DNA from 4 places in the Bradyrhizobium sp. ERR14 genome. Region 3 is predicted to be linked to each of the others. Evidence: predicted binding sites of a transcription regulator. Region 3 holds the regulator's gene; each other region holds the start of a gene.
The links. The regulator PhoB, encoded in region 3, activates phosphate uptake and scavenging genes when phosphate is short. The targets are predictions, from matches to a motif close to TGTCATNNANCTGTCAT.
Positions count from the first base shown of each region.

Region 1: a site for PhoB is predicted at 1,647-1,663, ahead of GGD62_RS00885 (DUF47 domain-containing protein). Genes of this name have one in related genera too.
Region 2: a site for PhoB is predicted at 4,722-4,738, ahead of GGD62_RS12970 (DUF2794 domain-containing protein). Genes of this name have one in related genera too.
Region 4: a site for PhoB is predicted at 4,261-4,277, ahead of GGD62_RS23245 (STN domain-containing protein). Genes of this name have one in related genera too.

Region 1 is NZ_JACIHD010000001.1:180,807-188,446, forward strand. It holds gene GGD62_RS00875 (branched-chain amino acid ABC transporter permease) at 1-579, shown strand, start outside; gene GGD62_RS00880 (branched-chain amino acid ABC transporter permease) at 581-1,549, shown strand; gene GGD62_RS00885 (DUF47 domain-containing protein) at 1,706-2,350, shown strand; gene GGD62_RS00890 (inorganic phosphate transporter) at 2,362-3,369, shown strand; gene sugE (quaternary ammonium compound efflux SMR transporter SugE) at 3,362-3,676, opposite strand; gene GGD62_RS00900 (peptide chain release factor 3) at 3,842-5,464, shown strand; gene GGD62_RS00905 (hypothetical protein) at 5,563-6,141, shown strand; gene GGD62_RS00910 (NnrU family protein) at 6,212-6,796, shown strand; gene GGD62_RS00915 (class I adenylate-forming enzyme family protein) at 6,870-7,640, shown strand, end outside.
Region 2 is NZ_JACIHD010000003.1:664,440-672,079, reverse strand. It holds gene GGD62_RS12985 (ABC transporter permease) at 1-2,147, shown strand, start outside; gene GGD62_RS12980 (Bax inhibitor-1/YccA family protein) at 2,429-3,220, shown strand; gene GGD62_RS12975 (GNAT family N-acetyltransferase) at 3,551-4,081, shown strand; gene GGD62_RS12970 (DUF2794 domain-containing protein) at 4,290-4,658, opposite strand; gene GGD62_RS12965 (IS5 family transposase) at 5,139-5,963, opposite strand; gene GGD62_RS12960 (thioredoxin family protein) at 6,211-6,987, opposite strand; gene acnA (aconitate hydratase AcnA) at 7,222-7,640, opposite strand, start outside.
Region 3 is NZ_JACIHD010000009.1:35,705-43,344, reverse strand. It holds gene GGD62_RS24125 (Hsp33 family molecular chaperone) at 1-256, opposite strand, end outside; gene argF (ornithine carbamoyltransferase) at 524-1,447, opposite strand; gene GGD62_RS24115 (aspartate aminotransferase family protein) at 1,447-2,655, opposite strand; gene GGD62_RS24110 (GcrA family cell cycle regulator) at 3,112-3,624, shown strand; gene phoB (phosphate regulon transcriptional regulator PhoB) at 3,857-4,564, opposite strand; gene phoU (phosphate signaling complex protein PhoU) at 4,588-5,304, opposite strand; gene pstB (phosphate ABC transporter ATP-binding protein PstB) at 5,316-6,134, opposite strand; gene pstA (phosphate ABC transporter permease PstA) at 6,131-6,982, opposite strand; gene pstC (phosphate ABC transporter permease subunit PstC) at 6,987-7,640, opposite strand, start outside.
Region 4 is NZ_JACIHD010000008.1:179,891-187,530, reverse strand. It holds gene GGD62_RS23250 (filamentous haemagglutinin family protein) at 1-4,159, shown strand, start outside; gene GGD62_RS23245 (STN domain-containing protein) at 4,350-5,123, shown strand; gene GGD62_RS23240 (energy transducer TonB) at 5,120-5,845, shown strand; gene GGD62_RS23235 (RNA polymerase sigma factor) at 6,036-6,578, shown strand; gene GGD62_RS23230 (FecR domain-containing protein) at 6,998-7,640, shown strand, end outside.

The DNA of each region.
Region 1 (7,640 bases), on a different contig from region 3:
CTGCTCCTGACCTTCGGCATCGCGCTGATCGTGCAGGGCGTGTTCCAGAACTATTTCGGCTCCTCCGGTCTGCCTTACGCCATTCCGGACCAGCTCAAGGGCGGCATGAATCTGGGCTTCATGTTCTTGCCGATCTATCGCGGCTGGGTGGTCGTGTTCTCGCTGGTCGTATGTCTGGCGACATGGTTCCTGATCGAGAAGACCCAGCTCGGCGCTTACCTGCGCGCCGCCACCGAAAATCCGACGCTGGTGCGCGCCTTCGGCATCAACGTGCCGCGCATGATCACGCTGACCTATGGCCTCGGCGTCGGCCTTGCCGCGCTCGCGGGCGTGCTGTCGGCGCCGATCAACCAGGTGCGACCGCTGATGGGCGCCGACCTGATTATCGTGGTGTTCGCGGTGGTCGTGATCGGCGGCATGGGTTCGATCATGGGCTCCATCATCACCGGATTCGCGCTCGGCGTGATCGAGGGTCTGACCAAGTATTTCTATCCCGAGGCCTCCAACACCGTCGTGTTCGTGCTGATGGTGCTGGTGCTCTTGGTGAAGCCAACGGGATTGACGGGAAGGGCGGCCTGATATGACAACCCTGACGGACGACACGCTGCCGGTGACCCCTCGCGCGATGCGCGACGAGATGATCGCTTTCGTAGTGATGGCGCTGCTGCTGGCGTCGGTACCATTCACGGGCGTCTACCCGTTCTTCGTGATGCAGGCGCTGTGCTTTGCGCTGCTCGCCTGCGCCTTCAATCTGCTGGTCGGCTATGGCGGCCTGCTGTCGTTCGGCCACGCCATGTTCCTGGGGACCGCCGGCTATTGCTGCGCGCATGCGCTGAAAGTGTGGGCGTTGCCGCCTGAGCTCGGCATCCTCGTCGGCATCGCCGCGGCTTTCGTGCTCTCGATCATCACCGGCTACATCTCGATCCGCCGCCAGGGCATCTATTTCTCGATGATCACCCTGGCTCTGTCACAACTCCTGTACTTCATCTACCTCCAGGCCCCGTTCACCCACGGTGAGGACGGCATCCAGGGCATCCCGCAGGGACGCATGTTCGGCGTCTTCGATCTCTCCAAGCCGACGGTGCTCTATTACGTCGTGCTGGTCGGGTTTCTTGCCGGCTTCCTGTTGATCTACCGCATCATCAACTCGCCGTTCGGCGAGGTGCTGAAGTCGATCCGGGAGAACGAGCAGCGCGCGATTTCGCTGGGCTACCGCACCGACCAGTACAAGTTCCTGGCCTTCGTGCTGTCGGGAACGCTGGCCGGTTTTGCCGGTGCGCTGAAGGTCTTTGTGGCGCAGAACGCCTCGCTCACCGACGTCCATTGGTCGATGTCGGGCGAGGTCGTGCTGATGACGCTGGTTGGCGGCCTCGGAACCATCTTCGGCCCCGTGGTCGGTGCCTTCGCGATCATCGCCATGCAGCAATATCTCGCCGGCTTCGGCCAATGGGTGACGGTGATCCAGGGCTCGATCTTCGTGGTCTGCGTGCTCACCTTCCGCCGCGGCGTCATCGGCGAAATCGCGCATTACTTCCGGAGATCGCTCTAACTGGTTGATTTTAAATCGGTTTGCCGGCCGCTTGAAAGCGGTGGATGATCCGGCTCCGCGGGCGTGAGATGACACGCGCGCGGATCGAAAATGGTCTATGACAGTTTCATGACGGCCTGACAGGGCCGGGCCATTTCCAACCGGTAGCCTACCCCCATGATGCGATGGTTTCGTGCTTTCCTGCCCAAGGAAGAACGGTTCTTTGACCTGTTCGACCGGCATGCCCAGACGGTGATCCAGGGCTCCATCGCGCTCCAGGGCATGCTGAACGGGGGCGAGGAGACGCCGGTCTATTGCCAGCGCGTCAACCAGTTCGAGAATGATGCCGACAACATCACCCGCGAGGTGCTGACGGCGGTGCGCCGCACCTTCATCACCCCGTTCGACCGCGGCGACATCAAGAACCTGATCACGTCGATGGACGACGCCATCGACCAGATGCAGCAGACCGCCAAGGCGGTGATGCTGTTCGAGGTCCGCACCTTCGAGCCGCCCATGCGCGAGATCGGCGGGCTATTGATCGAATGCGCCAATCTGGTCGGCCGCGCGCTGCCGCTCATGCAATCAATCGGCCCGAACGTCGCCATGCTGACCGCGATCACGGAGGAGCTCGGCAAGCTCGAGGGCCGCGTCGACGATCTCCACGACATCGGTCTGAAGGAGCTGTTCCTCAAGCATCGCGACGGCAATGCGATGGACTTCATCGTCGGCGTCGAGATCTACGACCACCTCGAGAAGGTGGCGGATCGCTTCGACGACGTCGCGAACGAGATCAACAGCATCGTCATCGAGCAAGTTTAGGGCAGGCCGCTGTGGATGCCGCGTTGGGTCTTCCCGTCCTGGTCGGCTTGATCGCCGTCGCGCTGCTGTTCGATTTCCTGAACGGCCTGCACGACGCCGCCAATTCGATCGCGACCATCGTCTCGACCCGCGTGCTGCGGCCGCAATTCGCGGTGTTCTGGGCCGCGTTCTTCAATTTCGTCGCCTTCATGGTGTTCGGCCTGCACGTCGCCCAGACCATCGGCACTGGCATCATCGATCCCTCGATCGTCGACGCCCAGGTGATCTTCGCGGCCCTGGTCGGCGCCATCGTCTGGAACCTCGTGACCTGGGCGCTCGGCATCCCGTCCTCGTCGTCGCATGCGCTGATCGGCGGGCTCGTCGGCGGCGGCATGGCCAAAGCCGGGATCTCGGCTGCGGTGTGGAGCGGATTGAGCAAGACGGTGCTGGCGATCGTGCTGTCGCCGCTGATCGGCTTCCTGCTGGCGATGATGCTGGTGGCGATCGTGTCCTGGGCCTCGGTGCGCTCGACGCCATTCGCGGTCGATCGCGCCTTCCGCATCCTGCAATTCGCCTCCGCCTCGCTCTATTCGCTCGGCCATGGCGGCAACGACGCGCAGAAGACCATGGGCATCATCGCGGTGTTGCTCTATTCGCAGGGCCATCTCGGCAGCGACTTCTCGGTGCCGTTCTGGGTGGTGCTGTCCTGCCAGGCGGCGATGGCGCTGGGCACGCTGATGGGCGGCTGGCGCATCGTCCGCACCATGGGCCTGCGCATCACCAAATTGACTCCCATGCAGGGCTTTTGCGCCGAGACCGGCGGGGCCGCGACTTTGTTCATGGCGACCTATCTCGGGGTTCCGGTCTCCACCACGCACACCATCACCGGCGCCATCGTCGGCGTCGGCGCCGCCCGCCGCGTCTCGGCGGTGCGCTGGAACGTTGCCAGCTCGATCGTCTACGCCTGGGTAATCACGATCCCGGCCTCGGCCATCGTGGCGGCGCTGACCTGGTGGGCGGTCAAGATCTTCGTCAAGTAACCAGCTTCAGCCCGACGATCCCGGCAACGATCAGGGCGATGCTGGCAAGACGAAGGGCGGTGGCCGGCTCCCCGAACAGGACAATGCCGAGGGTCGCGGTGCCGACCGCGCCGATGCCGGTCCACACCGCATAGGCGGTTCCGACGGGCAGCGATTTGAGGGCGAGGCCGAGCAGGATGACGCTGCCAGCCATGGCCGCGAGCGTGACGACGGACGGAACAAGTCTGCTAAAACCCTCGGTGTATTTCAGGCCGATCGCCCAGGTGATCTCGAGAAGACCCGCGACGAACAGGATGCTCCAGGCCATGACGACCCTCCCTTCAAGGCAGGGTCGTCCCCGCGGCTGATGGGCGGGGAGGCCGTCCTCCCCCAAGGCCAGTATGGCCAAGGCCGATATGGGGCTGGCCGGAAGGCTCCGCAATCACCAAATGAGGCTTGATCAGGCCCGTTTTCCCTGCCACACGCTCCCGCCATGTCCGACATCGCCACCACCACAGCCGAATCGCCGGCCCGTTCCCCGCTTGCCGCTGAAGTGGCGCGGCGGCGCACGTTTGCGATCATCTCCCATCCCGACGCCGGCAAGACCACGCTGACCGAAAAGCTGCTGCTGTTCGGCGGCGCCATCAACCTGGCCGGCCAGGTCAAGGCCAAGGGCGAGCGGCGCAACACGCGCTCGGACTGGATGAAGATCGAGCGCGAGCGCGGCATCTCGGTCGTGACCTCGGTGATGACCTTCGAGTTCGAGGGCCTTGTCTTCAACCTGCTGGACACGCCGGGCCACGAGGACTTTTCGGAAGACACCTATCGCACGCTGACCGCGGTCGATTCCGCCGTGATGGTGATCGACGCCGCCAAGGGCATCGAGGCGCGCACCCGAAAGCTGTTCGAGGTGTGTCGTCTTCGGGATATCCCGATCATCACCTTCATCAACAAGATGGACCGCGAGAGCCGCGACGTGTTCGAGCTGCTCGACGAGATCGAGAAGACGCTGGCGCTCGACACCACGCCGATGACCTGGCCGGTCGGCCGCGGCCGCGACTTCCTCGGCACTTACGACGTCGCCAATGGCGGCGTGCGCCTGCTCGAAGGCGGCGGTGCCAAGACCGGCGCGGCGCAGCAGATCGAGATCGCCGAGCTCGCCAAGCTCAATGCCAATCTCGATGTCTCCGCGGTCAAGGACGAGCTCGAACTCGTCACCGAAGCGTCAAAACCGTTCGAGCTCGACGCGTTTCGCGAGGGCCACCTGACGCCGGTCTATTTCGGCAGCGCGCTGCGCAATTTCGGCGTCGGCGACCTGCTGGAAGGCCTCGGTAAGTTCGCGCCCGAGCCGCGCGCGCAGGACAGCGACCAGCGCAAGGTCGAGGCCACCGATCCGCGCATGAGCGCCTTCGTGTTCAAGATCCAGGCCAACATGGATCCCAACCACCGCGACCGCATCGCGTTTGCGCGTCTCTGCTCGGGCAAGCTGAGCCGCGGCATGAAGGCCAAGCTCGTGCGCACCGGCAAGAGCATGCCGCTGTCGAGCCCGCAATTCTTCTTCGCCCAGGACCGTTCGGTCGCGGATGAAGCCTTCGCCGGCGACGTCGTCGGCATTCCCAATCACGGCACGCTGCGCATCGGCGACACGCTGACCGAGGGCGAGGATTTCAACTTCGTCGGCGTGCCGAGTTTCGCGCCGGAAATCGTCCGCCGCGTCCGTCTCACCGACGCGATGAAGGCCAAGAAGCTGAAGGAAGCGCTGCAGCAGATGTCGGAAGAGGGCGTGGTGCAGGTGTTCCGCCCGCGCGACGGAGCGCCGGCGCTGGTGGGTGTCGTCGGCGCGCTCCAGCTCGACGTGCTGAAGGCACGGCTGGAGGCGGAATATTCACTGCCGGTCGAGTTCGAGGTCAGCGAATTCCAGCTCGCGCGCTGGGTCTCCTCGGAGGACCGCAAGAAGCTCGACACCTTCATCGCCGCCAACACCTCCAGCATAGCCGACGACGTCGACGGCGATCCCGTGTATCTGGCGCGGAACGAATTCTATCTCGGCTACACCAAGGAACGCGCCGAGGGCATCGAATTCACCAACGTCAAGGACGTCAAGAAGAAGGGCTAGGGTGGGCCTGCCGCTCGCGCGCGAGCATGTGAACGCGCGCGGACTTGACGCATTCATGGACAATGCCACCTTTTCTGGTGTCATTGCGAGCTCACTCCATGTGGCGCGGCTTCCTTGTTTTTCTCCTGCTGACGATCTCGACGATCGCCGCCGACGCGCAGCGACGCCAGATCAATCCAATCCCGTTTGCGCACGAGCCGTGCAGCGTGCTCGACTATCGGCCCTGCACGCCGTCCTATTGCAGCCCGCTCGAGCCCGGCCCCTGCATTCCCGAGATCGACTATCCCTATGGGCAAAATCTTCAGCTGACGATCGAGAGCGTGCCCTCCGAAGCCGATCGCGCCAAGTATCGGAAGCCGGATCACGATCTCGACACGATCGGCGATCTCTTCGCCGAGCTACGCACCTGCTGGTCGCCGCCATCAGACGGTGCGCGCGCGGGCATGCAGATGTCGGTGCGCTTCAGTTTCAACAAGGCGGGCGGCCTGATCGGTCCGCCGCGCCTGACATTCGCAACCACCGGCGTTCCGGCCGACACCCGCGCGACCTATCTGAAGGCGATCAACGCCTCGCTGAACGCCTGCCTGCCGCTGAAATTCACTGGCGGACTCGCCGGTGCCCTGGCCGGGCGGCCGATCGCGATCCGATATGTCGACAATCGGCAGATCGGCCAGTAGCGCACGAGTTGCGAGCAGCCGCCAATCGATGATACCTCAGTGGCGGGGGCTGCATTGCGGGGAGGATGTCGTGGGTCTGCTGGTCATGATCCTGGGGCTGGTGCTGTTCTTCGCCACCCATGTTTTCACCACCAAACGTGAGGCGCGTGCGCAGGCAATCGCAAGGCTGGGCGAGGGGACCTACAAGATCCTCTATACCGTGGTCTCGCTCGCGGGTCTCGCGTTGATCATCTGGGGCTTTGCGCATTACCGCAGCTCCGGCTGGATCGACGTCTGGTATCCGCCGAAGGCGATGAAGCACATCACGCTCGCGCTGATGCTGCCCGCGGTCATCCTGGTGGTCGCCTCTTATCTGCGCGGCCGCATCTACGCGACGCTGAAGCATCCGATGCTGGCCGGCATCAAACTGTGGGCGGCGGCGCATCTTTTGGCCAACGGCGATCTCGGCTCCATCATTCTGTTCGGCTCGTTCCTGGGCTGGGCGGTGTATGACCGCATTTCGCTCAAGCATCGCACCGACGCCGGCGGCCCCCCGATCCCGGTGGGCGGCGTCAGCAATGATCTGATTGCGGTCGTCGTCGGCGTCGTCGCCTATCTCGCGCTGGCCTTCGCGTTCCATCCGGTTGTGATCGGTGTTCCCGTGATCGGGGTCTAGCCGGTCAGCACAAGACGAAACCCCGATGTCCATGCGCGGAAGCTGATAAGAGCAACAAACCGAGGGCCCTTCGATGGACTGGTCGCAATCTCAGATCCCGCCGATGCGGTTCGAGGCGCGCTTCGGCGACCGGGTGGTGCCGGCATTTTCGGATCGGCCGGCGAGCGTGTGGGCGATGATCGCGGAGGCGCGCGATCGCAATGCCGAAGGCGAGGCACTGATCGCAGGCAATGTCCGGCTGAGCTGGCGGCAGGCCGTGGAGCAGGCTGCGCGGATCGCCGCGGGCTTCCGCAAGCTTGGCCTGCAACGGGGCGACCGCGTCGCGATCCTGCTCGGTAACCGCATCGAATTCCCGCTGCTGCTGTTTGCCGCCGCGCATGAGGGGCTGGTGACGGTGCTGCTCAGCACGCGCCAGCAGAAGCCGGAGATCGCCTATGTCCTCGCCGATTGCGGCGCCAAGATCCTGATCCACGAAGCAGGCCTCGCAGAGCGGCTGCCCGATGCGGAGGAGGTGCCCGATGTGATCCACCGCATCGCCGTCGATGACGATCCGGCTCGCTCACGTTTCGCTGCGCTCGCCGACAACCCGCCGGCGCCTGCGGCGCCGATCGAGGTGAGCGAAGAGGACACCGCGATGATCCTCTACACCTCGGGCACGACAGGCAGGCCGAAGGGCGCGATGCTGGCCCATTGCAACATCGTCCATTCCTCGATGGTGTTCGTGTCCTGCCTGCAATTGACGCAAACGGATCGCTCGATCGCGGCGGTGCCGCTCGGTCATGTCACCGGTGTCGTCGCCAACATCACGACGATGATCCGCTGCGGCGGGGCGCTGATCATCATG
Region 2 (7,640 bases), on a different contig from region 3:
TTGCGATGCGCGACGGCGCGTTCGGCGCCGCCGCCGATCCGACGCTGCTGGCGCGGCTCTCCCTCAAGACCGGCGACCGCGTCACCATTGGCTCTGCGACCTTCCAGATCCGCTCGACCGTCGAAGCCGAACCCGACAAGCTCGCCGGCGGCATCGGCTTCGGACCGCGCTTCCTGATCAGCGAAGCCGGCCTGCGCGCCACCGGCCTGATCCAGCCCGGCAGCCTAGTGCGCTGGGTCTACCGGGTGAAGCTGCCTGATACGGCGAATAACGAGCGCGCCACCGAAGCCTTCATCGCGGACGCGCGGAGCGCCGCGCCGCAGGCCGGCTGGGAGATCCGAAGCCGCTCCAACGCCTCGCCGCAGCTCGAACGCAACATCAACCGCTTCACGCAATTCCTGACGCTGGTCGGCCTCGCCGCGCTGCTGGTCGGCGGTGTCGGCGTCGCCAATGCCGTGAAGAGCCATATCGACCGCCGGCTCGAAGTGATCGCGGCCCTCAAGGCCGTCGGCGCCACCGGCCGCGACGTGTTCGGCATCTATCTGGCGCAGGTTCTCCTGCTCGCAGGCATCGGCTCGATCATCGGCCTTGCGCTCGGTGCCGCCATGCCGTTCGCGATCGTCGGCCTGTTCGGCAAGCTGCTGCCGCTGCCGGTGGTGCCGGCCGTGCATGCCGACGAGCTCGCGCTGTCCTTCATTTATGGCCTCCTGACCGCGCTCGCCTTCGGCCTGTGGCCGCTCGGGCGCGTCCACGACGTGCCGGTGGCCGCGCTGTTCCGCGACACCATCAGCTCGGAATGGCATCGGCCGCGCGCGAGCTATCTCGTGTTCATGGGCGTCGTGATCGCGCTGCTGATCGCGGTCGTGATCGGACTGTCGTTCGACAAACGCATCGCGGCGGTGTTCGTGGCCTCCTCGGTCGTCGTGTTCGCCCTGCTGCGCGGCATCGCCGCCCTGCTGATGGCCATCGCGCGGCGGCTGCCGCGGACGCGGCTGCCGATGCTGCGGCTGGCGATCGCCAACATCCACCGGCCGGGCGCGCTGACGCCCTCGGTGGTGCTGTCGCTGGGGCTCGGGCTCGCCGTGCTCGTCACCATCACCCAGATCGACGGCAATCTGCGCCGGCAGTTCCTGGCAGCCCTGCCGGACCGCGCGCCGTCCTTCTTCTTCATCGACATCCCGAGCACGCAGGCCGAGCAGTTTGACGGTTATCTGCGCCGAATTGCGCCGGGCGCGACGGTCGAAGACGTGCCGATGCTGCGCGGGCGCATCGTCGCCGCGCGCGGCGTGCGCGCCGAGGAGCTCAAGCCGACCACCGATTCCGAGTGGGTGCTGCAGAGCGACCGCGGCCTGACCTATACCGGCGAGCTGCCGAAAGGCTCCAAGGTGGTCGAGGGCGAATGGTGGAGCGCCGATTATTCCGGCCCGCCGCTGGTCTCGATGGAGAAGAAGATCGCCGACGGGCTCGGCCTCAAGCTCGGCGACGAGGTCGTGGTCAACGTGCTCGGCCGCGACATCCCGGCCAAAATCGGCAATCTGCGCACCATCGACTGGCAGGGGATGGGCATCAACTTCGTTCTCGTATTCTCGCCGAACGCCTTCAAGGGCGCCCCCCACACCCACATCGCGACGCTGACGGAAACGGCCGGAACTGCGGCAGGCGACGGCAAGATCATCAAGCAGGTCGCCGACGCCTATCCGATGGTGACGAGCGTGCGCGTGCGCGAGGTGATGGAGACGGTCGGCTCTGTCGTGACCAATCTGGCGCTGGCGATCCGCGGCGCCAGCGCCGTGACCCTGATCTCGGCGATCCTGGTGCTCGGCGGCGCGCTCGCCGCCGGCCATCGCCACCGGGTCTACGATGCGGTGATCCTGAAGACGCTGGGCGCGACGCGGCTGCGGCTGCTCGGGGCCTATGCGCTGGAATACCTCCTGATCGGGCTCGCGACCGCGGTGTTCGGGGTGATCTCCGGCAGCATCGCGGCCTGGATGATCGTGACGCGGCTGATGACGCTGAGCTTCGTCTGGCAGGCCGGCAGCGCGGCCGGCGTGGTCGCGGCCGCGCTCGTCGTCACGGTCGGACTCGGGCTCGCGGGCACGCTGCTGGCGTTGAACAAAAAGCCCGCCACGGTGTTGCGGAATTTGTGACAAAATGTAGCGGATGGCTGCACGAGAGCAGAATCGCACGATTTCTGCGATTAACCACGACTGCCCGTCAGGTTCGCGTCAGGATTGCCGCCAAGGGCGACATTCAGCCGCGCGTGGAAGGTTGCAGCTAATGTGTTAGTTTCCCACATATCGAATGGGTTCGGAGCCCCGATTGTTAGCCAAAATTTAGTCGGTTGGCGTCGGTATCCGAGATAGAGTTTGACGAACCGGCGGCATGGCGACCCTCGTGCCGGACCGGACCAACCAACGGGAATTCGACCATGTCGGACCTAGACCGTAACTACGCTTCTCCTTTCGGCAGGGCCGCCGGGCGTGTTGACGCCGCGACGGTCGATGCCGGCCTGCGCGCCTATATGCTGCGCATCTACAACTACATGAGCATTGGCCTCGCCATCACCGGCCTTGCCGCGCTCGGCGTCTACATGGCTGCCGTGACCGACGTTCCGACGGCGGAATCCGTCCGCGTCGGCAAGCTGTTCCTGACCCCGTTCGGCTACGCGATGTTCGTCAGCCCGCTGAAATGGCTGTTCATGCTCGCGCCGCTCGCCATGGTGTTCGTGATCTCGGCGGGCATCAACCGTCTCGCTCCCTCGACCGCCCAGATCCTGTTCTGGGTGTTCGCGGCGCTGATGGGCATCTCGCTGTCGTCGATCTTCCTGGTGTTCACGCACACCTCGATCGTGCGGGTGTTCTTCATCACTGCGGCCACCTTCGGTGCGCTGAGCCTCTACGGCTACACCACTAAGCGTGACCTGACCGGCATGGGCTCGTTCCTGTTCATGGGCCTGATCGGCATCATCATCGCGAGCCTGGTGAACCTGTTCCTGGCGAGCTCGATGCTGCAGTTCATCGTGTCGGTGGTCGGCGTGCTGGTGTTCGCGGGCCTCACCGCCTGGGATACCCAGCGGCTGAAGAACGACTACATCTACGGCTACGCTTCGGCCGGCGGTGACATCGCAGAGCGTGCGGCCATCACCGGCGCGCTGTCGCTGTACCTGAACTTCATCAACCTGTTCACGCTGCTGCTGCAGCTCCTCGGTCAACGCGACTAAGCGCAACGACGAGGGAACGGATACGAACCCCGGCCGAAAGGCTGGGGTTTTTGTTTGGGGGGTGGGGTGGCGCTTGTAGCCCGGATGGAGCGCAGCGCAATCCGGGACAGTCCTTTCCGCGGATAAGGCGGCCCCGGATTACGCTTCCCTCCATCCGGGCTACAAGGCCACGAGTGCCGCCTCTTCCTCCTCGTCATTGCGGGCGCAGCGAAGCAATCCAGAGTCCCTCCGCGGATGCATTTCTGGATTGCTTCGCTGCGTTCGCAATGACGGGTGGGGCAACACCGTTGCCCCTTTCAGCGGAAGCGGGAAGGCTCTAATCTTGCCGCCATGTCCGCACCTGAAATCAGGCCTACAACCGAGGCCGACCTTCCCGCCATCACCGCCATCTACCAGCAGGCTGTCCGCGAGGGCACCGCGACGTTCGAGCTGGAGCCGCCCGACCTCGTGGAGATGACGCGCCGTTATCGCGCGCTGGTCGACGGCGGCTATCCCTATTTCGTCGCTATCCTCGACGGCCGCGTGGCCGGCTATGCCTATGCCGGCGCCTACCGCCCGCGCCCGGCCTACCGCTTCACGGTCGAGAACTCGATCTATCTCGATCCCTCCTTCCACCGCCGCGGTGTCGGATCAAAGCTGCTGGAGCGGCTGGTCGCCGAATGCGAGGCGCGCGGCTTCCGCCAGATGATCGCTGTGATCGGCGATTCCGCCAATGCCGGCTCGATCGGCGTGCACACCAAGGGCGGCTTCAAGATGATCGGCACGCATCCCAATGTCGGGCTGAAATTCGGCCGCTGGCTGGATACGGTGATGATGCAGCGCGACCTCGGCGAGGGCGCGAAGACGGTGCCGACAAAGTAGGTCTCGTAGGGTGGGCAAAGCGATACCCGGGACCACCGCGAGACAAAACCCGGATGTCGCTGCGCTCATCCGGGCTACGAAGAATTCGCCACATCACTGCTGTCGTAGGGTGGGCAAAGCGAAGCGTGCCCACGATTCGTGGCGATAGAGAAAGGACGTGGGCACGGCGCAATGCGCCTTTGCCCACCCTACGGCACCGTCTATGTGGCTACACCACCGCCAATTTCCGATCGATCACCAGCAGCACGCGCTCCAGCTCGTGGCCGCGGCGCAGGATCAGGCCGGTCGCCGAGATCACGCTGTACATGCCCTGCTTGCGCGCCAGCCGCGGATCCTTCTCGATGCGATAGATCGGCACTTCCGAGGCACGGCGATAGACCGAGAACACGGCGCGATCCCTCAGGAAGTCGATGGCATAATCGCGCCATTCGCCGTCGGCGACCATGCGGCCGTAGAGATTGAGAATACGATGCAGCTCGAGCCGGTTGAACGTCACCCGGCTCAGTTGCGTCGCCGCCGCGGCGGGGCGGGCCGCCGCGCGCTGCTCGCTCGGATCGGCATCCTCCGACAGACTCATGGAGCGCTTCCTCATCGCACGGCATGACCCGAATCCGCGAAGACCGTCCCCGGAACCTGGATCATGACAGCTGCATGATTGCGCCAACCGGCCACCCCCGCAAGGGGCTCCTGATTCAACCGGTCGAATCGGTTACGAATCGGGGCACACGCTATGGTGGAACTCCCTCGCGGCAAACCGTCACGGGATCGTTAGCAGGAATCATACTCTCGCCGCTTTTCCGCCTAGCGACTGCCGCCCTGCATTGCGAAAAGACTCATGTGCGTTGACCCGGTCCTTTCGGTTCCGGATTCCTCAGCCCCCAGCCCCCCGGGGTCGAACAGGATCGGGTCTGTACGCGCGACAAGGAGGGCCAACGCAAGTTGGTCCTTTTTTGTTTGTGTCGGGATGTTTCTGCCCCGGCGAAATTCTCCTCTCATCAGCGCCAACAGTCTCTCCCCTCATCCTGAGAGCCTGACTCAAAAAGGCGCGTAGATGCTTTCAGGGTGCGGCCAGGCGGCGAATTAGGAGCCTCAGATGGGCGGCGAGCAGCCAGGCGCGCTCGGTGGCCGCAGAGCCTTCGAAGTCTTTGGAGAGGCGCCGGCATCTGCCGAGCCATGCAAAGGTCCGCTCGACGACCCAGCGCCTGGGCAGGAGCTGGAAGCCTTTGACGCCGCGCGGCCGCTCGACGATCTCGATCGTCCAGGGCCCGCAGTCTGAGAGTGCGTTGAGGAGCTGTTTGCCGCGATAAATCCGGTCGGCAAAGACATGCTGAAGCGTTGGGAAGCGGCCTCGCAAGTCCTTCAATAGGGGAACGGCACCGTGGACATCTTGGATGTTGGCAGGATGAACATATGCAGCCAGCAAGTGGCCGTCGGTGTCGGTCACGATATGGCGCTTGCGCCCATGGAGGCGCTTGCCGGCATCGAATCCGCGTGGTCCGCCAGCCTCGGTCGTCGAGGCGGTCTGGCTATCGATGACGGCGGCTGTCGGTCTTGGCTTTCGTCCCAGCTTCCGGCGCGACTTGCGAACCAGAGCTTCGGCAATCTCCTGCCATCTACCCGTGTCGCGCCAAGCGTAGAAATATCCCTGCACTGTCGAGTACGGGGGAAAATCCGTCGGCAAGGCTCGCCATTGGCAGCCACTCCACAGGACATAGAAGATCGCCTCGACGATCTCGCGCAGATCGACCTTCCGCGGCCGGCCCAATCGGTGTCGCGGCGGCATCTTCCGAGCGATCAGCGCCCACTCGGCATCGGTCAGATCGCTTGCGTAACGCAAGCCAACGCGCTGATACTGCAGACGAGCGGTTTTGGTCCACGGCATGGTGTCCTCCCTCGAATCTTTGCAAATCCGAAGGAATCACAAGCCCGCCAAAACCGCTCACTCTTTTTCGGTCAGGCTCTGAGGAGCCGCGCGCCCTTCGCGCGTCGTCTCGAAGGATCGAGGCCGGGCTGCGTGAGCGGGGCCTGCATGGTTCTCACGGCGATGCGAAGCATCGTCCGGTAGACGCGCGCAAGAGCGCGCTCCTCACCATGAGGGTGGCAGTGAGTACGACGCTAGAGAATTGAAATCAGTGCAGCGACGTGTAGGCCGCACCCAGCATCGTGCCGGGCTTCTCGCGGCTGCCGTCCTGGACATAGACCACCGCGCCGTCGACGCCGTCGCGCGTGAGGTTCTCGATCGGCACCGTCCAGCTTTCCGAACGCCCGGTCCAGTCACCGACCTTGAGCAGGTTGCGCACCACGTTGTGATAGGTGACCTGCTGTCCGCGATTCTCGCCGCGGGTGATCGCGATCGGGACTGACTTGGCGATCGAACAGATCCAGACCTCGCCATGCGAGACGGCCGGCTCGTTGCTCGCCGCCACCGATACGTTGATCTGCTTGCCCGCGAGCGACATCGTCACCGGCACGCTCATCACGCCCGTGCCCTTGTCGGTCTTGCCGATCGCGCTCTCGATGCCGGCACGATCGCTGCCGATGACATGGGTGGAGCCGTTGACCACAACCTGCGGCGTGTAGACCTCGCGGTCGCCGCGCATGCGCGAATAAGCACGCTGCCGTGCAGAGAAGCGCGAATCCGCCAGCGTGTCCTTCCAACCCAGATAGTCCCAATAGTCGATCGGCATGCTCAGCGCGATGATCGACGGGTCTTTGGAGAGATCGCCGATGATCTGGTCGGCGGGCGGGCAGGAGGAGCAGCCCTGCGAGGTAAACAATTCGACAACGGCGCGGGGATCGGCTTCGGCAGGACGGATGACGGCGACGATCGCACAGATGCCGAGAGCTCCCGACCAGAGAGCACCGGACCAACGTGAAACCAGATGAGAAGCCGTCATTGTTGTCATGTCGAACGCCGCACACCATTGCTCGTGGGAAGGAGAACTTATCGCCGGATGGTCACCGTAGTCTTACGGGGCGCGACACACCCGACCGCCCAGGCCAACCGTCCGAAAGGAGGTTTTCCGCCGGGCGGGCCCATCTGGAGCATGCCGCAAACGCACGAAGGCGGCCTTGTGATAGGCCGCCTTCGTTTAACCTTCTACTCACGTCGCGGTGAGCCACCGTTCACAAATTCGCGCTTAGGCCGCGAGCTTGCGCAGCACGTAGTGCAGGATACCGCCGTTCCGGTAGTAGTCGAGCTCGTCCAGCGTATCGATGCGGCAGAGCAGCGAAACGCGCTGCAGCGAACCGTCGCCGGAGACGATCTCCGCGGTCAGCTTCTGGCGCGGCTTGAGATCGCCGACCAGGCCACGCAGCGTGACCTTCTCGTCGCCCTTCAGGCCGAGCGACGACCAGGAGGTGCCCTCCTCGAAGGTCAGCGGCAGCACGCCCATGCCGACCAGGTTGGAGCGATGGATGCGCTCGAAGCTCTGGCAGATCACGGCGCGCACGCCGAGCAGGCGCGTGCCCTTGGCGGCCCAGTCGCGCGAGGAGCCGTTGCCGTATTCGGCGCCGGCGAACACCACCAGCGGCACCTGCTCCTGCTGGTACTTCATCG
Region 3 (7,640 bases):
AGCGCCCCTCGAATTTCAGCGCCGAGCCGAGCAGCGTCGTCAGCACGATGGCCTCGCCGAGCAGCTTGCCGACCGGCGCGGGGTAATCGTGCTTGGTCAGGATCTCGTCGAGCGCCGGGCCAAGCCGCACCAGGCGCCCGCGCACGTCGAGCGCGTCGACCTCGTAGGGCAACACGGCGTCATCGATCGGAACCGCTGATGGCGCGCGAACCGGGCCTTCGGGGCCGGCTTTCATCTGAGGGGATTGGGAAACCATGGGTCGTTATCTGGGGTCGGTCGGTGGGAAATGGAAGGGGCGCGGGGTGGTGGGTTCGGGGGCGATAAGGTTGCACAACGTTGCGGCAAATTCGATGTCGTCCCCGACAAGCGTAAGCGCAGCTCCGGGGCCCATAACCACAGGATGCGGTTTGGCGAAGACCGCTCGCCTCCGCCAGCCCGCCACAAGAGAGATTCCGCGGTATGGGTCCCTGCGTTCGCAGGGACGACAGTTGTGTGTGAGGCGGCCGTCGGGCTTGCAGCGCCCTTACTTCACCGCATCGAAGCACCAGGCCAGAATGCCCTTCTGCGCGTGCAGGCGGTTTTCGGCCTCGTCGAACACGACCGATTGCGGACCGTCGATCACGTCGTCGGTGACCTCCTCGCCGCGATGGGCGGGCAGGCAGTGCATGAACAGCGCATCGGGCTTGGCCAGCGACATCAGCTTGCCGTTGACCTGATAGGGCTTGAGCACGTTGTGGCGGTGCTCGCCTTCCTTGTCGCCCATCGACACCCAGGTGTCGGTGACGACACAGTCGGCGCCGCGCACGGCGGCTTCCGGATCGGTGCCGAGCATGATCGGCGCGCCGGTCGCCTTGATGAAGTCGCGCATCACTTTTTTCGGCGCGAGCTCCGGCGGCGTTGCGACATTGAGCTGGAACTTGAAGCGCTCGGCGGCGTGAGCCCAGGACGCCAGCACATTATTGTCGTCGCCGGTCCAGGCCACCGTCTTGCCCTCGATCGGGCCGCGATGCTCCTCATAGGTCATGAGATCGGCCATCACCTGGCAGGGGTGCGAGCGCCGCGTCAGGCCGTTGATGACGGGCACCGTCGCGTTGGCCGCAAGCTCCAGCAGCGCGTCATGGTTGAGGATACGGATCATGATGGCATCGACATAGCGCGACAGCACGCGCGCGGTGTCGGCGATGGTCTCACCGCGGCCGAGCTGCATCTCGGCACCGGTGAGCATGATGGGCTCGCCGCCGAGCTGACGCATCGCGACGTCGAACGACACGCGTGTCCGGGTCGACGGGCGCTCGAAGATCATTGCCAGTGTCTTGCCTTCGAGCGGCCGCACCGGCTGCTGCGCCTTCTGCTTCGCCTTCATGGCGGAGGACGCCGCGAGCATGGTCTTGAGCTCCGACAGCGGCAGCTCGTTGATATCCAGGAAGTGCTTCGGGGACTTGCTCATCAGCTTGCCGCCCGCTTGGTCTGGCTGGACGAGATCGCGGCGCAGGCGCGCTCTAACCGCCCGACGCTGTCCTCGATCTCGGCTTCGGTCACGATCAGCGGTGGCAGGAAACGCACGACATTGTCGCCGGCCCCGACCGTGAGCAGTTTTTCATTGCGCAGCGCCGCGACGAGATCGCCGGAGGGCACCACGGCCTTGATGCCGATCAGGAGGCCCTCGCCGCGCACTTCGCTGACGACATCGCCATGACGGTCGATCACGGCGGCGAGCTTCTGCTTCAGCAGCAGCGACATCTTCTGCACGTGGTCGAAGAAGCCGGGCTTGAGCATGACGTCGAGCACCGCATTGGCCGCGGAGATCGCCAGCGGATTGCCGCCGAAGGTCGAGCCATGCGAGCCGGGCCCCATGCCGGCTGCCGCATCCGCGGTCGCCAGCACAGCGCCGATCGGGAAGCCGCCGCCGAGCGCCTTTGCCAGCGACATCACGTCAGGCGTGACGCCGGTGCGCCGATAGGCGAACAGATCGCCGCTGCGGCCCATGCCGGTCTGCACCTCGTCGAAGGCGAGCAGCAGGCCCTTCTCGTCGCAGAGCTGGCGCAACGCCTTGAGGAAGGTCGGCGTTGCCGAGCGCACGCCGCCCTCGCCCTGGATCGGCTCGATCAGGATGCCGGCGGTGTGCGGGCCGATCGCCTTCTTGACGGCCTCGATATCGCCATGCGGCACCTGGTCGAAGCCTTCCATGGGCGGACCGAAGCCTTCGAGATATTTTGCAGAGCCGGTCGCGGCCAGCGTTGCCAGCGTGCGGCCGTGGAAGGCGCCTTCGAAGGTGATGATGCGATAACGTTCCGGATGCCCCTTGGAGAAGTGATGATGGCGGACCAGCTTGATCACACCTTCCAGCGCTTCGGCGCCCGAATTGCAGAAGAACACGAAGTCGGCAAAGCTTTCGTTGCAAAGCCGGCTCGCGAGCTTCTCGCCGTCCGGGCTCTGGAACAGGTTCGACATGTGCGAGAGCTTGGTCGCCTGCTCCTGCAGCGCCTTGATCAGATGCGGGTGGCAATGGCCGAGCGCATTCACTGCCACGCCCGAGGTGAAATCGAGATAGCGATCGCCATTGGTCGCGATCAGCCAGCAGCCTTCGCCGCGCTCGAAGCCGAGGTCGGCTCTGGCGAAAACGGGGAGCAAATGCGGCGCTGCGCTGTTAGTCATGATGTCACTTGAATGTTGCGGACGGTGTGACGCGTGCATTGCGCAACGCACCATCGACCGGCCCGGAAAACGAAACGTGCCGCCTTTTAAGGGCGGCACGCGGGACTATCTTATGCTTGGCAAGACGGGTGTCAATGCCGCCCGGAAAGCCTCAGGAAACGCTGAATCCGTAGTCTTGCGGTGCCGATTTTGCGGGTTTTCACCACGGAACATGTGGAAGCGAGTCGGCGGACTCTTGCGCGGGAGTCACGCCATATTGTAGCGTTTGGATTGTCAGATACGACATCTCGTGCAGCGGTTCTGATCCCAAGAGTCCTCTTGTACCGGCGTAAACGTTCGGGCGTCAGTCACGCGCCCGGCGAGCCTTAAGGGATTCTGACGGCACGGGTTTTTGAAGGCTTAGGCAATCGCTGCGAGGCCCCAGGATGGCTGGCGCGTAGCGAGGGAAAGGGTGCAATGACGGTTTTGACCTGGTCCGACGATCGCGTCGAGCAGCTGAAAAAGCTCTGGGAGGCCGGACTTTCGGCCAGCCAGATCGCAGCTGAGCTCGGCAATGTGACCCGCAATGCCGTGATCGGCAAAGTGCACAGGCTGGGTCTGTCCGGCCGCGCCAAGAGCCCTTCATCGGCAGCGCCCCGGCCGCGCAAGGCGCGTCCCGCGCAGCACATGATGCGGGTGACCCGCCCCATCGCGCGCGGCAACACCGCGCTGGCGCAGGCCTTCGAGGTCGAGGTGGAGGCTGAACCCGTCACCTACGACAACGTGGTGCCGATGGGCCAGCGGCTGTCGCTGCTTGAGCTGAACGAGGCGACCTGCCACTGGCCGGTCGGCGATCCCTCGAGCCCGGATTTCTTCTTCTGCGGCGGCAAGGCACTGTCCGGCCTGCCCTACTGCGCCCAGCACTCGCGCGTGGCGTATCAGCCGGCGGCGGATCGCCGGCGCGCGCCGGCGAAGCCGGGTCCGCGCTGAGTTCGCGGAATTCTCTGATCGCCAAGACGGCAGCCGTCACACGATGACGGCTCAACCAACTCGGTGTCATCCCCGCGAACGCGGGGATCCATAACCACAAGGCGCAGTTGTCGCGCGAGATGGTCACTCCGGGTATTCGCCAAACCACTGCCTGTGGTTATGGGTCCCTGCTTTCGCAGGGACGACGCCGGAGAATGCGGCGGCAGCCCGCCAAAGCCAACGCCAGCAAACCTTACGTCTGCTCCGCCTTCGCGAAGCGGTCGTCGAGCGCGTAGCCGGCGCCGCGGACGGTGCGGATCGGGTCCTGCTCGCGGCCGAGATTGAGCAGCTTGCGCAAGCGGCCGATATGGACGTCGACAGTGCGCTCGTCGATGTAGATGTCGCGACCCCAGACGCTGTCGAGCAGCTGCTCGCGCGAGAACACGCGGCCGGGATGCTCCAGGAAGAACTCCAGCAGGCGATATTCGGTCGGGCCGAGATCGATCGGCCGGCCCGAGCGCGCCACGCGGCGCTTGTCGCGGTCGAGCTCGATGTCGCCATAGGCCAGCACCGTCGCGAGCCGCTCAGGACTGGCGCGCCGCAGCAGGCCCTTCACGCGCGCCAAAAGCTCCGGCACCGAGAACGGCTTGACGATGTAGTCGTCGGCGCCGGTCGCAAGTCCCCGCACCCGCTCGCTCTCCTCGCCGCGCGCGGTGAGCATGATGATCGGGAGCTGCTTGGTGTCGGGCCGGGTGCGCAGGCGGCGGCACAGCTCGATGCCCGACAGGCCCGGCAGCATCCAGTCGAGCACGATCAGGTCCGGGATGTGCTCCTTGAGGCGGGTGTCGGCGTCGTCGCCGCGCATGACCGTCTCGACGTCATAGCCGTCGCCTTCGAGGTTGTAGCGAAGCAGCTCGGTTAGAGCTTCCTCGTCCTCAACCACCATAATGCGTGCGCCCATCGGGTCGTCGCTCCTTCAAGTCTTCAGGTATTCGGGACCGTCGTGGCGAAGGTGGTCATGTCGCCCTTCGGCCGCTTGTCGGTGATCGCCTGGCCTTCGATCATGTAGAACACGGTCTCGGCGATGTTGGTGGCGTGGTCGCCGATCCGCTCGATGTTCTTGGCGCAGAACATCAGATGGATGCAGAACGAGATGTTGCGCGGATCCTCCATCATGTAGGTGAGGAGCTCGCGGAACAGCGAGGTGCAGATCGCGTCGACCTCCTCGTCGCCCTTCCACACCGCCATCGCCGCCGGCAGGTCATGCGCGGCATAGGCGTCCAGCACCGACTTGACCTGCTGCTGCACGAGGTCGGTCATGTGCTCCAGGCCGCGGAACAGCTTCAGCGGATGGAAGTCGGTCTCCAGCGCGGCGACGCGCTTGCCCATGTTCTTGGCGAGATCGCCGATGCGCTCGAGGTCGGTCGCAACGCGCATGGCGCCGACGATCTCGCGCAGATCCACCGCCATCGGCTGCCGGCGGGCGATGGTGAGCACCGCGCGTTCCTCGATGCGCTTCTGCAGCGCGTCGAGCTCGGCGTCGATGGTGACGACGCGCTGGCCGAGCGCGACGTCGCGGCGGATCAGCGCGTCGACGGAATCGACGATCATGCGCTCGGCGATGCCGCCCATCTCGGCGACCAGGCGGGTGAGCTCCTGGAGGTCGGTGTCGAAAGCCTTTGCGGTATGTTCAGTACCCATGTCGCGTCTCCTCAGCCGAACCGGCCGGTGATGTAATCCTGCGTGCGCCGGTCGCTCGGCGACGTGAAGATCTTGCTGGTGTCGTCGAACTCGATCAGCTCGCCGAGATACATGAAGGCGGTCTTGTCGGAGACGCGCGCCGCCTGCTGCATGTTGTGGGTGACGATCGCGATCGTGTAGTTCTCGGACAGTTCCTGGATCAGCTCCTCGACCTTGGCGGTCGAGATCGGATCGAGCGCCGAGCAGGGCTCGTCGAACAAAATCACTTCAGGACGCACCGCGACGGTGCGGGCGATGCACAGGCGCTGCTGCTGGCCGCCGGAGAGCGACAGGCCGGAGGCGTTGAGCTTGTCCTTGACCTCGTTCCACAGCGCGCCGCCGCGCAGTGCCTTCTCGACGCGGTCGTCCATCTCGGACTTCGAGATCTTCTCGTAGAGGCGGATGCCGAAGGCGATGTTCTCGTAGATCGTCATCGGGAACGGCGTCGGCTTCTGGAACACCATGCCGACCCGGGCGCGCAGCAGATTGAGGTCGAGCCTGGGGTCGAGGACGTTGGTCTGGTCCAGCATGAGCTGGCCGGTGGCGCGCTGGCCCGGATAGAGGTCGTACATCCGGTTGAAGATGCGCAGCAGGGTCGACTTGCCGCAGCCCGACGGGCCGATGAAGGCCGTGACCCGGTTGGCACCCAGCGTCAGGTTGATGTTCTTCAGCGCATGGTGCTCGCCGTAATAGAAATTGAGATTGCGCACCGTCACCTTGGCCGGGGCTTCCGGCAGCGGCTGCGAGGCCAGATGAGCGTTGGAACTCATGGATACGGACAGGTCGGTCATTTTGCAGTCCTCTCGGCGCCGAGGATGCGCGCGCCAATGTTCAGGGCAAGCACGGTGAGCGTGATCAGCAGCGCGCCGCTCCAGGCGAGCTGCTTCCAATAGGCGTAGGGGCTCTGGACGAAGTTGTTGATGGTAACCGGCAGGTTGGCCATCGTCTTGTTCAGGCCGAGGCTGAAGAACTGGTTCGACAGCGCGGTGAAGAGCAGCGGCGCGGTCTCGCCGGCGACGCGGGCGGTGGCGAGCAGCACGCCGGTGATGAGGCCCGACCGGGCCGCACGATAGGCGATACGCTTGATCACCAGCGAGCGCGGCAGGCCGAGCGCCGAGGCCGCCTCGCGCAGGGGATTCGGCACCAGCAGCAGCATGTCCTCGGTGGTGCGCAGCACGACCGGGATCACGATGACGGCGAGCGCGAGCGCGCCCGCGATCGCGGAGAAGCCACGCATCGGCACCACCACCGCGCCATAGATGAACAGGCCGATGATGATCGAGGGCGCCGAGAGCAGGATGTCGTTGATGAAGCGGATCACCGAGGTCAGCTTGTCGTTGCGGCCGTATTCGGCAAGGTAGGTGCCGGCGAACAGGCCGAGCGGCGCGCCGATGCCGACGCCGATCAACGTCATGATGATCGAACCGACGATCGCGTTGCGCAGGCCGCCTTCGGTCGAACCGGGAGGCGGCGTATCCGCGACGAATATCTGAAGATTGAGGCCGGCCAGGCCGTTGAAGAGCAGCGTGACCAGGATCAGCGCGAGCCAGGTGACGCCGAAGGCGGCCGCGGCGAAGCAGAGCCCGCGGATGACGATGTCCTTGCGGCGACGACGCGAATAGATCGGATTGAGCGCCATGACGTTACTTCCCCGCCTTCTTGTCCAGCCGCATCAGCATCAGCCGCGCTGCGGCCAGCACGAAGAACGTCAGCACGAACAGCAAGAGGCCGAGCAGGATCAGGCCGGACTGGTGCAGGCCGTCGCTCTCGGCGAACTCGGATGCGATCGCCGCCGAGATCGTGGTGCCCGGCGCGAAGATCGATGAGGAGATGCGGAACGAATTGCCGATGATGAAGGTCACCGCCATGGTCTCGCCGAGCGCGCGGCCCAGCGCCAGCATGACGCCGCCGATGATGCCGACGCGGGTGTAGGGGATCACCACGCTGCGGACGACTTCCCAGGTGGTGCAGCCGACGCCGTAGGCGGCCTCCTTCAGCACCGGCGGCACCGTCTTGAACACGTCGACCGAGATCGAGGTGATGAAGGGCAGCACCATGATGGCGAGGATCAGCGCGGCGTTGAACGTGCTGAGATAGGACGGCGGACCTGCGAAGATCGCACCCAGCACGGGCACGCCGTCGAAGATCCTGATCATGAAGGGCTGGAAGGTGTTGGCCAGGAACGGGCCCAGCACGAAGAAGCCCCACATGCCGTAGATGATCGAGGGAATGCCGGCGAGCAGCTCGATCGCCATGCCGATCGGGCGGCGCAGCCATTGCGGGCAGAGCTCGGTGAG
Region 4 (7,640 bases), on a different contig from region 3:
CGCGCGCGCGGGCATGGAGCTCAATTTTTCCGGCGACATCGTGCTCAAGAGTAACTGGAATCTCGGCGCAGGCGTGGTCAATCAGGCCTCGGCGCTCGCGGCTGGCGTGATGGCGATCGAGCCGGTACTGGGCAAGGCCTATGTGGTTGCCGGCAAGGAAAGCGCTTTGCTCCGTGACCATACGACCATGGCTTATCGCACCGGCGGCAGCATTCTCGGAGAGCCGGGCGTCCTGACTATGCGCGCCGGGGGCAATATCGATCTGAAGGGCAGCGTGACGGACGGCTTCTTCCAGTTCGCCAACCCGCTGGATTCGACATACGTCGCCGCCAAAGGCACCATCTCGACGAACCTGAGCATGGTGTTCAACGTCGGCCGCACCAGTACCACGTCCAATCTCTCGCCCTACGACAGCGCGAGCACAACCAACCCTTCAGTCTATGCCGGTATCACCTTTGCGACGGTCGGCACGAGGAAGACCGAAACCGTGACGGCGCCGCCCACGCTGGTCGGTGTTCCCTATAGCGCAGAGGCCAACTCGCCGGGCGCAAGTGCGCCGAATGCGCTCGCTTATTCGGTCCTGTTCCCCTCCATCACCGAGCCGGACGGCTCGAGGGTGGCGGTGCCGTCCTGGAGCTTGGGGCTCGTCGCGGGCGCCACGCCGATGGGCGAAAGCGCCGACCCGACGCGCCTCGCCAGCGGCGCGACGGGCAAGATCACGCTCAGCGAGCAGGCGGGTTACACCTATGTCAGCGGCCTGAATTCCGTCGCCGCGACCGCTCTTGTCGACTCGGTTGCCAGCTTTGGCGCGGGCAGTGCGCCTGGTTCGACGACGATGAATCCCGCCGATTGGCCTGCGAGCCTGGAGTCCACCTCTGGCACCCGTCTCAACAGCAATTCCAGCGCGCAGATTTCTTTCGGTCTGCCGACGGATCCAGCCTACGGCTACGTGCTCGACCTCTGGAACAACTATGCCGCCGCGAAGGGCCTGAACACCAATCCGGCGCAACCGCAGGCCGACTTCAGATGGACCAGCACGGCCGCCAGCGGCGGTAGCCGCCTCAACGTCATCACGAAGTACTCGACCTTCAAGGACTTCTACCTGACGAAGATCGTCCCCAATCTTGCGACCATCACTTCGCTCTATGCGACGACCAAGCCCGGGCCGACCACGACCACCGTCAATCCGATCACCATGGTTCGCACCGGCACCGGCGACGTCAGCATCGCGGCGCGTGGCGATCTGCAGCTCAAGGGCGGCGCCTCGATCTATACCGCCGGCCGGCGCGATCTTGCCGCGTTCAACGATTTCACCACCGCGCCGGCGAACGCGACCTACGGGGTGGGCGGCGGCCATCTCGCCGTTGCGGTCGGCGGCAATATCGACGTGGCCCTGCCGGCAGACCGCTCGCAGATGCAGCACTATTCGGAGTGGCTAAACCGGCAGGGAGCGACGGATAACGCCTACGTCTTCGGTCCCTGGGCTCATTCCGCCTACGGCCAGATGCCGGCTCAACAAAGCTCCTGGTGGATTGACTACGCTAACTTCCTGCGCGGGGTCGGCGCGCTCGGCGGCGGCAATGTCGAGGTCCGCGCCGATGGCGATCTCAACAATCTGACGGTCGCGCTGCCGACCAATGGCCGTGTGCGGGGCGGGCGCTCCACGACGGAGGCAAAGCTCCTGGAACTGCGCAACGGCGGCGCGATGACCGTTGAGGCGGGCGGCGCCGTTCGCGCCGGCTATTACTACATCGGGCGCGGAGCCGGAACGATTACCGCTGGTGAATTTGCGGTCGGGCGCGATGTCAAGGCGCTGGTAGGGACGCAAATCGTCACCTATCCGATCGCCCCGATCCTGTCGCTCGGTGACGCAACCCTGGACGTGCGAACCGCAGGCGACCTGCGGCTGCAAACGGTCCTCGATCCGCTTCTGGTCGGCAAGGGGATGTCCCACGAACTGACGTTCATGAGCAGTCAAAGCGAGCGCACCGCGCTCAACCTGACATCGACGGGCGGAGACGTGATCCTGGTCGGGCAGGCGACATATCTGTCCAAGGACATAACGACGCCGGCCTTGCAGGTGTTTGCGAATGTGAACTCGTTGGCCGCAAATATCTATCCGTCGAAAACGCGCGTCACGGCGCTGAACGGCTCCGTGCTGAACAGCACGCTGTACACGATGCCGAGCAGAAATCCGGAGCTGCGGCTTCTCGCCGCAAACGACGTCCTCGTCGGCGAAATCGTCATGTCCCGCGCTGCGCTTGAGATGATTCCGTCACCGTTCGAGCCTGTGGGAGGCACCGTTTCCTCTCCGGTCAACCTCGGCGGTTCCTCGCCGGACACCCTGAGCGGGCTCCACAACGTCCTGGTCAATCCCTTCTCCGCGCCGGCCAGCAATATCGCCGGCCACACGCTGCATCTGTACAACCTTCGCAATCCCGACCATCTGCCGAACGAGGCAGACTACGAGCCGAGCCGTGTCTATGCCTTGAACGGATCGATCGTTGGAACGCTAATAACCCAGAGCGGCTCGATCCTCACGGCCGGCGTCATGGCCAACGAGCAGACCTGGTTCCGTGCCGGCACGGATATCCGCAACATCAACTACTCACTGCGCAACGTTCATCCGACCGACGTGTCGTTACTCGAGGCCGGCAACGACATCATCGGCGGCCCGGTGCGAGGCTCGATCTTTGTCCAGGGACCGGGCGCAATGCAGGTGAGCGCGGGCCGTGACGTATACGCGCCGGAATTGGCGATCTTCAGCACAGGCAATCAGGAATATGATTCCAACAACCGGCCAAAGGATTTCACGCAGATCCTCGGCCTGCCTCAGCAGAGCGCGGCGATCACCGTGATGGCGGGCCTCAAGGGCAAGCAACCATCCTATGATGCGTTCCTGGCGGTCTATCTCGATCCGGCAAACATCGGGAAGATGCCCGATTATCTCAAGACCACGTTGGCGGACGGCACGGTGGTACCGCTCTATCTGACCGACGCATTCGAGCAACGTTCCTCCGGGCCGCACAGGACCCGCACCGGCATCGTCTCCTTCGTGGAGGACGTGACCGGCGAGAAGCTGTCTCCGCTTGATGCCTGGACCAAATTCCAGACCCTGCCGATGCTGGTGCGCGAACGCTTCGTTCGGCAGGTCTACATGCAGGAGCTACGGGCCGCAGGCGATGACCAGAACACACCCGACACGAGCGGTAAGCCACGCAATGGCGGTTATAATCGCGGTTATGCCGCGATCGAGACGCTGTTCCCGGGCAGCGACTGGGCGGGCGACGTCAGGACCGGAAATGCCAAGTTCCGCACCATGTCGGGCGGCAGCATCGAGGTCTTGACCCCCGGTGGCGGCCTGCAAGTTGCTGCGCTCGGCAAGCCGGCGCCGGTGGAGTTCGGCCTCGTCACACTGGGACCGGGCGACATCAACCTCTTTGCGCGCGACAGCGTCACCGTGAACCGCTCGCGTATCCTGACCTTTGCCGGCGGCAACGAGATCATCTGGTCGACGCAGGGCGACATCGACGCCGGCCGCGGCGCCAAGACCGCGCGCGTGCCGTCGGCACCGGAGATCCAGACCGATCTCGATGCCGTCACGCGCGTGATCGAGAAGGCCGATATCTCCGGAAGCGGCATCGGAACGATCATCGGCTTCACCGGGGTGACGGAAGGTGACGTCAACCTGATCGCTCCCCAGGGTACCGTGAATGCCGGCGACGCCGGCATCCGCGTCAGCGGCGACATCCTCATTGCGGCGCGCTTCGTCGTCAACGTGGACAACATCCAGGTGTCGGGCCAGAGCAAAGGAGTGCCGAAGGCGGAGGTCAAAACTGCGCCGCTCGCGATCGATACCAAGGACAAGGCTGCAAATGACGCCGTGAAGGACGTGACCAAGCAGGGATCTTCGGATCGGCCGTCGGTGATCATCGTCGAAGTTCTCGGGTACGGTGGTGGTGGCGGCGGCGGTCAGTCTCCTCAGCCCGACGCCGGCGACGATGAGAAGCGGCGGGCGCCCGACAAGCAGAGCTACGATCCGAACGGCATGTTCCGCGTGCTCGGCAATGGCGAGTTCACGGCCGAGCAGTTGAAGAACCTGACGGAGGACGAGCGAGCCGTGCTGTTGCAGCGGCTGGGGCGCAAGGCGTCGCTCTAAGGCAGGGCCCGGGCAGGCATCCGGGTCCGACGTCCGGTCGTGCCGGTTCGTATCGATCGGCCGGGTGGGGCCCGCCCGGCCGGATGCACCGGTTAGATCACTGTCATGCAAACGATATAGAGGAGGCATCGCCCGCGCTTCAACGATCCAAACAGCCGAAGTGCGGTTTCTGGTCGACAAGAGCAGCACGATGAAAGCAGTTACATTGCATGGCGTCGCGGCGTCGGATGCCGACGGTCCTCGAGGCGGTCGCCGCGCCGCGTTCCGCTTGCTGGTGCTATTGCCCGCCTGGCTGATGACGGTCATCCTCGGCGCCAATGCCGCGGAAGAAGACCGGGTGGCGCGTGCGGAAAGGCCGATCGCATTCCGCATTCCGGCACAGTCCCTGGCTGGTGCGCTGCAAGCCTATGGACAGATCACCGGCATTCAAGTGCTCTATGAAAGCAACTCCGCGGTCGGTCGAACGTCGGTCGCGGTTGAAGGAACGTATGCCGCCGATGAAGCGCTGAACCTGCTGCTCGCGGGCACGGAGCTGAAGGTGCGCTATATTCGTCCCGACGCCATCACGCTTGCTCTTCCCAGCGCAGAAGGTGTCGGCTATGCACCTCCGGCGGCTCCGCTCGCAACATCGGACCTGTTCCTGGGAAGATTGCGCGTGCGTCAGACCGGCGATGCCGACGACGCCGCCAGATTGCAGGATTATAGCCAAAGAGTGCAGATGGACATTCAGAATGCACTTCGAAAGAACGCAAGGACGCGCGATGGCAATTATCGCGCGGTGCTGGATATCTGGATCGATCCCGCGCGCACGATCGAACGCACCGAGTTATTCCGCTCGACCGGGGACCATGAACGGGATCTTGCGGTGTCGGCGGCGCTTCGGGGCTTGACGATCAGCAAGCCGGCGCCAGCGAATACGCCACAGCCGGTCCGCGTCGTCATCATGGTGAAGTCCCTGCAATGAGCGACAGCGATGTCCGCCCCGGAAACGAGAAGGGACGAGCGGCGGTCTTTGGATCCTATCGAGACGACGACCTGGATGCCGCCTCGCCATCAGGAGAGTTCTATCGCCTGCTGGGTATTCCCGCCCTGGCGGCCGTTCTTTTCGTTGGTGGCGTTTACTGGATCAGGATGCAAGTGCCAGCCGGCTCTCCGGGACAACAGTCGGCTGCGATCGTGCAGGTTCAGCTGCTTCCGCGGCCCGATGCCGTTCCGATAGCAGTCGCTTCGGATTCTAAACCGGAAACGGCAAATGTCGCCAGCCGCGCCGATACGCCATTGAAGGATCCAAATCCGACGCCATCCGACGATCCCGTTCCGGTCCCGAAAGCGAGAAGCTTCACGCCCGGAGACGCTCCGCCCTCAAATGTCATGTCGGCGCCGTCCGCCGTGAGCGGACCTGCCAGCAGTGCCGCCATCAAATTTCAGCAGTCGCTGCTTCGGCACGTTTCGCGCTATCAGCGCTATCCCAACGCGGCGCGCGCGATGCACCTTGAAGGAACGGTCGTTACGCAGTTCGCCATGGCCAGGGATGGTACGCTACTCGGCGTCTGGGTTCGGACGAGCTCGGGTCAATTGCTGCTCGACAAGGAGGCGATCGAGACCATCCGGCGAGCCCAGCCGCTGCCGCCGATTCCGCCCGAGCTGCCGGATCGGCTCAATATTCATCTGGAGCTCGAATTTTGACCCGTCATGAAGTCCGTGCTTGGGCGATGGACAGGCATTCGTGCAGTGGCGGGCCGGACGCGATGTCGTCGCTCGCGCCTTGTGTCATAAATGTGTAGCCCGGCAACGCTACGACCTTCCGAACCTTTTGCAGTAGTTGCGTAGGCAATGTTTGCGCCGGAAATACCAGAGTATGTTGGGCACGTGAAACGTGGCTGATAGCAATCGAATACGGCTGCGGGGGCAGTTGGTCGAGAACTATGAAGGCCTGATCCGGAAGCTAACGCGCCGGTTAGGATCGGCCGATTTCGCCCACGAAGCCTTGCACGAAACGTTTCTGCGCCTCGACCGAGTCACGGATGCCGAGCCCGTACGCAGTCCTGCCGATTACATCTTTCGTACCGCCATCAATATCGCGAAGGATCGCCAGAAAGCGCAGAACTATCGTGTCAGCGCGTCGGAGATAGATGCGCTTCTCGATATACGTGATGACGAACCCGATCCGGCCAGAGTGGTCGAGGCGCGTTCGGAAATCGAGGCATTCAAGCGCGCGCTTGCCGAGTTGCCGCCACGGCCCCGCGAGGTTCTTCGGAGTATTTCGATCGAGGGGCAACCAGCGCACCAGGTCGCAGCACGTCTCAATGTCAGCATCCGGACCGTCGAGAGCGATCTGAAGCTGGCGCTTGGCCATTGTGCCGACAGCCTCGAACATACATTGCGACGCCGTCTCGGCGGCCCGCGTCCGCGATCCTGAGCGCGTCGATATTGCAACCCGGCGCATCGGAGGGCTTTTTTCGCCTGGCGCAGGCAGAAGGTTTGATCGATAGGCTATCCTTGCACGGTTTTTCTTCGGGATAGCCGGGCGCCATTCGTCTATCGAATAGATGCACCGGCAGGCGTCTCAGGCCGCGAGCTAAACAGAGGACTTCCGGGGGAATGACGCAGGTGACGGCAGTGACAGCGATTGCAAGGTGGGCTAAGCCGGCAGTCGCGGCCGCTCGCTTCCCCGAACGAGGATGTGTCTTGCCGTTGATTGCCGGGGCGTTGCGGCCGCTGTCCCGGCCCCGGAAGGCGCTGTTCGAAATTGAGGGTAATCGATAACATATCGCTTCTGACCGTCTTTGGCCCGGTGTGGGTACCGGTCTGGCGAGTGCGATAGATGGGCTAGGGATCTTGACCGCGACCAACGAAACAACTGAGCCGGATGCGCTTCTGCACGAAGCCCTGGACTTCGTCGTTCGCCTCAAGACGGGTGAACCGACCAGGGCAGACGTCGAGGCGCTGCAAGCGTGGCGTCAGCAAAGCGGCGCGCACGAAGCCGCCTTCAGGAACGCGGCTCGGGTCTTTCGTCATGGGGGCGTCGCTGCGCAGGAGTTGGCGGATCGGCCGGTGACAGGAGACGTCGCACGGCTGACACGAAGACCGGTGTCCCGGCCCATTGGACGGCGCGCCTTTCTGGGAGGTGCGGGCGCCGCGGCAGCGGCCGCGGTGGGGTACGCAATCGTTCGTCCGCCGCTTGGCCTTTGGCCGTCGTTCGGAGAACTCTCCGCCGATTACCGGACCGGAAAGGGCGAGTTGCGCAAAATCGCGGTCGCGCCGAACGTGTCTCTGGAGCTGAATACGCAGACCAGCATCGCGCTGCGTTCGGCGTCAAACGAAACCCGGATTGAACTGATATCGGGCGAAGCCTCTGTAGCGGCGACGTCCGCCGCCACCCCCTTTGTGCTGCTGGCGGCGAATGGTCAGATCTCCGCGGTGGAAGCGGATTTCAACGCGCGTTGCCTCGATGGCGCCGTGTCGGTGACCTGCCTGAGCG